Regions from separate parts of the Isoptericola sp. NPDC055881 genome, predicted to be linked through region 2. Evidence: predicted binding sites of a transcription regulator. Region 2 holds the regulator's gene; the other holds the start of a gene.
The links. Region 2 encodes LexA, which represses DNA repair genes until DNA is damaged. Its sites were predicted from a motif close to TCGAACANNTGTTCGA; they were not measured.

Region 1: ruvA (Holliday junction branch migration protein RuvA) is a predicted target of LexA. The motif match lies at 676-691, and genes of this name have one in related genera.

What each region holds. Positions count from the first base shown of each region.
Region 1 covers NZ_JBSHCR010000027.1:23,943-26,331, reverse strand. Annotated here, with positions in the region: gene ruvC (crossover junction endodeoxyribonuclease RuvC) at 4-594, shown strand; gene ruvA (Holliday junction branch migration protein RuvA) at 721-1,347, shown strand; gene ruvB (Holliday junction branch migration DNA helicase RuvB) at 1,340-2,389, shown strand, end outside.
Region 2 covers NZ_JBSHCR010000041.1:12,721-15,109, forward strand. Annotated here, with positions in the region: gene nrdR (transcriptional regulator NrdR) at 1-94, opposite strand, end outside; gene ACWGKI_RS13365 (LysM peptidoglycan-binding domain-containing protein) at 241-579, opposite strand; gene lexA (transcriptional repressor LexA) at 858-1,646, shown strand; gene ACWGKI_RS13375 (L-lactate dehydrogenase) at 1,701-2,389, opposite strand, start outside.

The DNA.
Region 1 (2,389 bases), on a different contig from region 2:
CGCGTGCGAGTGCTGGGGGTGGATCCGGGGCTGACCCGGTGCGGGGTCGGCGTCGTCGACTCGTTGCCGGGACGCAGGGCCCGGATGGTCGACGTCGGGGTCGTGCGCAGCGAGCCCGAGCTGAGCGTGGACCTGCGCCTGCTCTGTATCGCGCAGGGGCTCGACGAGTGGCTCGAGCGGACGGTGCCCGACGTCGTGGCCGTGGAGCGCGTGTTCGCCCAGAACAACCGCAGCACCGTCATGGGCACCGCGCAGGTGGCCGGGCTCGCGATGGTCGCCGCCGCGAAGCGGGGCGTGCCCGTCGCGATGCACACCCCCAGCGAGGTCAAGGCTGCCGTCACCGGTTCCGGCCGCGCCGGCAAGGAGCAGGTGCAGCGGATGATCGCGCGCATCCTCGGCCTGGAGGAGCTGCCCCGCCCGGCCGACGCCGCGGACGCCCTCGCCCTCGCCGTGACCCACCTCTGGCGTCCCTCAGGGGCGCTGCAGGGTGGCGAGCGGAACGAGCTCACCCCCGCGCAGCGTGCCTGGGCGGCAGCGGAGCGCACCGCCCGCACCACCTCGCACCGCGGCGCACCGTCCCGCACCACCCGCTGACGACGGCCCCGCCCGGGGAGGACGCGCGGTCCTGCCCGTGTCGCCGCCCGGAGTGTCGGGCCCGGTTGTTACAGTGACGCCTCGTACGGGTGTTCGACGCACGGCCAGCTCGATGGAAGGACCTCGGTGATCGCCTCCCTGACCGGCACAGTCACGCACGTGACGCTGGAGCGGGCCGTGCTCGACGTGGGCGGGGTCGGGTACCTCGTCCACGCCACCCCGGGCACCCTCGCCGGACTACGGGTGGGGGAGCGCGCGCAGCTGCACACCACGCTCGTCGTCCGGGAGGACTCGATGACGGTGTTCGGGTTCGCGGAGGCGGACGAGCGCGAGGTGTTCGAGACGGCGCAGTCGGTGTCCGGGGTCGGCCCGCGCATCGCCCTGGCGATGCTCGCCGTGCTCACCCCCGACGCCCTGCGGCGCGCCGTCGCGACCGAGGACCTCGCCGCGCTGCGCCGGGTGCCCGGCGTCGGGCCCAAGAGCGCGCAGCGCCTCGTGCTGGAGCTGTCGGGCAAGCTCGGCGCCCCGGCCGCGGCCGGACCCGGCGACGTCGTCCAGGACGAGGCGCCCGTCGCGAGCGGAGACCCCGCGCGCGACCAGGTGGTCGACGCGCTGGTCGGCCTGGGCTGGGCGGCGAAGGTCGCCCAGGACACGGTCGAGCGCGTCCTCGCGGACCGCGCCGACGACGGCCCGCTGGACGTCGCGGCCACGCTGCGGGCGGCCCTTCGCTCCCTCGGCGGACGACGTGGCTGACCCCTCGGAGCCGGAGTACGGGGGAGAGCGCCTCGTCACGTCCTCGGCCGACGACGTCGAGCGGGCGGCCGAGGCGGCCCTGCGCCCCAAGAAGCTCGACGAGTTCGTCGGTCAGCGCGTCGTGCGCGACCAGCTCTCCCTGGTGCTCCAGGCGGCCCTGGCGCGCGGAGCCGCCCCCGACCACGTGCTGCTGTCCGGGCCGCCCGGGCTGGGCAAGACCACGCTGGCCATGATCATCGCGGCGGAGCTCGGTACGTCGCTGCGCGTCACCAGCGGCCCGGCGATCCAGCACGCGGGCGACCTGGCGGCCGTCCTCTCCTCGCTCGAGGAGGGTGAGGTCCTCTTCATCGACGAGATCCACCGCCTCGCGCGCCCTGCGGAGGAGCTGCTGTACGTGGCGATGGAGGACTTCCGTGTCGACGTCGTCGTCGGCAAGGGCGCCGGCGCCAGCGCCATCCCGCTCGCGCTGCCGCCGTTCACGGTGGTGGGAGCCACCACGCGCTCCGGCCTGCTGCCCGCGCCGCTGCGCGACCGGTTCGGTTTCACCGGACACCTCGACTTCTACGACGCCGCGGAGCTGGAGCGCGTCATCCTGCGCTCGGCCGGGCTGCTCGGCGTCGACCTGCAGCACGCGGCCGCGCACGAGATCGCCGGCCGGTCACGCGGCACCCCCCGCATCGCGAACCGGCTGCTGCGCCGCGTCCGCGACTGGGCGCAGGTGCGCGGTGACGGCCTCCTGGACCTGCGGGCCGCGCGAGCCGCCCTCGAGGTGTACGAGGTCGACCCGATCGGGCTCGACCGCCTCGACCGCTCCGTGCTGGACGCCGTGTGCCGCCGGTTCGGCGGCGGGCCGGTCGGCCTGGGCACCCTGGCGATGACCGTCGGCGAGGAGCCGGACACGGTCGAGACCGTCGCCGAGCCCTACCTGGTGCGCGAAGGGCTGCTGGGTCGTACCCCGCGCGGCCGCGTCGCCACCCCGGCCGCGTGGGAGCACCTCGGCCTCGAGCCCCCGCCCGGGGCGTGGGGCGCCCCGCTGGGGGGC
Region 2 (2,389 bases):
GGCACTGCCGCCGGCGGCGGATGGACGAACCGTCGTCGGAAGTGCGCGAGTCGATGACTCGCGAGTCCGCATGGCGGCAGAACGGGCAGTGCATCGCTGGTCTCCTGCGCTCGGCTCCGGACCGGCGCCCGGCTGCCCGACAACGTAAGCGGCGGGCCGCGCAGGGCGCAAGCAGGGTCCATCCTCCCATCGCGGCGGACCCGTCCGCACCGCCGTCCACCACCGCACCAGCGCGGGGGTTCAGTCCTGCGGGAGGAGCACGACCTGTCCGGTCTGCAGCTCGGCCGTCGTCAGGCCGTTGAGCTCGCGCAGGTCGGCGACCACGTCGCGCAGGTCCTCGCCCGAGTCGCGCACCGACTGCGCGTACTGCCAGAGGGTCTCCCCCGGCGCGACGGTGTGCAGCCGCACCTCCACACCCGATCCGGGCGACTCGGCCACCGCGCGCTGCCCGACGAGCCCCGCGCCGACGAGGACCAGGAGGACCAGGACCGCGATCACCGCGCGGCCCCGGCGGGTGAGCCGAAGCCCGCCGAGCCCGAGGAACCCCGGTGCGTCCGTGGTGCTGCGCGGGTTCTGCATCGTCCTACCTCCGGTACGCGTCGTGTCGCCGCCGCGGCGGCCCGTCGAACATCCGTTCGTCGAACACCTGTACGTCGAACTGCTGTACTAGGTGTACCACGCCCCGGCGACACGGTCGAGACCTGATCGAACAGATGTTTGATGTCCCGCCCGAACTGGCCTAGAGTGACCAGCAGCGCGATGGAAGGTTTGTCGGATTTCATCGGCCCGCCCACGGGCCGCGCCCCTGCAGGACGGAGAACGCGATGACCAGCGGACGGGACCAGGCCCCGGCGTCCATGACGGCTGCTGCGCCGTGGCCGGCGCAGGCGGAGACCCGCGAGGACGCCCCGGCGGCACCCCCGGTCGCCCTGGCGTCGGTGAGCGAGCTCGCCCCCTCGGCCGACCGCCTCACGCCGCGCCAGCGGCGGGTGCTGGAGACGATCCGGCGCTCCGTCGAGGACCGCGGATACCCGCCGACGATGCGGGAGATCGGCGAGGCCGTCGGCCTGGCGAGCCCCTCCTCGGTCAAGCACCAGCTCACGACGCTCGAGCGCAAGGGCTACCTCCGCCGCGACCCGAACCGGCCGCGTGCGATCGAGGTCGTCGACCCGGAGTCGCCGGCGGCGGAGGCCGCGGGGCACGAGCCCGCTCCCCGGACGTCCGGCTTCGTCGCCGGGTCGGTCGCCGGGTCCGACGCAGAGGCCGCGGGGGCGCCGTCCTACGTCCCGCTGGTGGGGCGGATCGCGGCCGGCGGCCCGATCCTCGCCGAGCAGGTCGTCGAGGACGTGTTCCCGCTCCCTCGGCAGATCGTGGGCGACGGCGACCTGTTCCTGCTGAAGGTCGCCGGCGACTCGATGGTCGAGGCGGCCATCTGCGACGGCGACTGGGTCGTGGTGCGCAGCCAGCCGGTCGCGGAGAACGGCGAGGTCGTCGCGGCGATGATCGACGGCGAGGCCACGGTCAAGACCTTCAAGCAGACCGGCGGGCACACCTGGCTCATGCCGCAGAACAGCGCCTACTCCCCGATCCCGGGGGACGAGGCCCAGGTGCTGGGACGCGTCGTGGCGGTGCTCCGCAGCCTCTGAGGGCGCTCACCCGGCCGCCGGGTGTGGCACCAGGTCACCAGGTGGCGCGGACCGTCAGAGGCCGAGCCGGCCCTGCACCTCGCGCATCCCCTCGGCCGACGCCCGCAGGCCTGCCACCTCGTCGTCGGACAGCGGGGTGTCGATCGTCTCAGCCACGCCGCGCCGGTCCACGAGTGACGGCACCGACAGGCAGACGTCGCTGATCCCGTAGAACCCGTCGAGTCGCGAGGACACGTTCATCACGCGGTGCTCGTCGTTGAGGACCGCCTCGATGATGCGGGTGGCGGCCAGGCCGACGGCGTAGTTGGTGGCGCCCTTGCCCGCGATGACCCGGTAGGCGGACTCGACCACGTCGGTGGCGATCTGGCTGCGGGCAGTCTCGTCGAGCGGCGGGCGTCCCCGGAAGGGACGCCAGTCGAGAAGCGGCACCCCGGCGATCGACGCCGAGCTCCACAGCACGATCTCCGAGTCTCCGTGCTCGCCCGCGATGTTCGCGTGCACGTTCCCGACGGCGACGCCGCAGTGCCGGGCGAGGGCGTCGCGCAGCCGGGACGAGTCGAGCACCGTGCCGCTGCCGAAGACCCGCTCCCGGGGCAGACCGCTGACCTCCTGGGCGGCGTAGGTGACCACGTCGACGGGGTTGGTCACCATGAGGTAGATCGCGTCCGGCGCCACCTCCAGCAGCTGCGGCAGGATCTTCTTCGTGAGGCCCACGGTCGCCTCGGCCAGGTCCAGGCGACTCT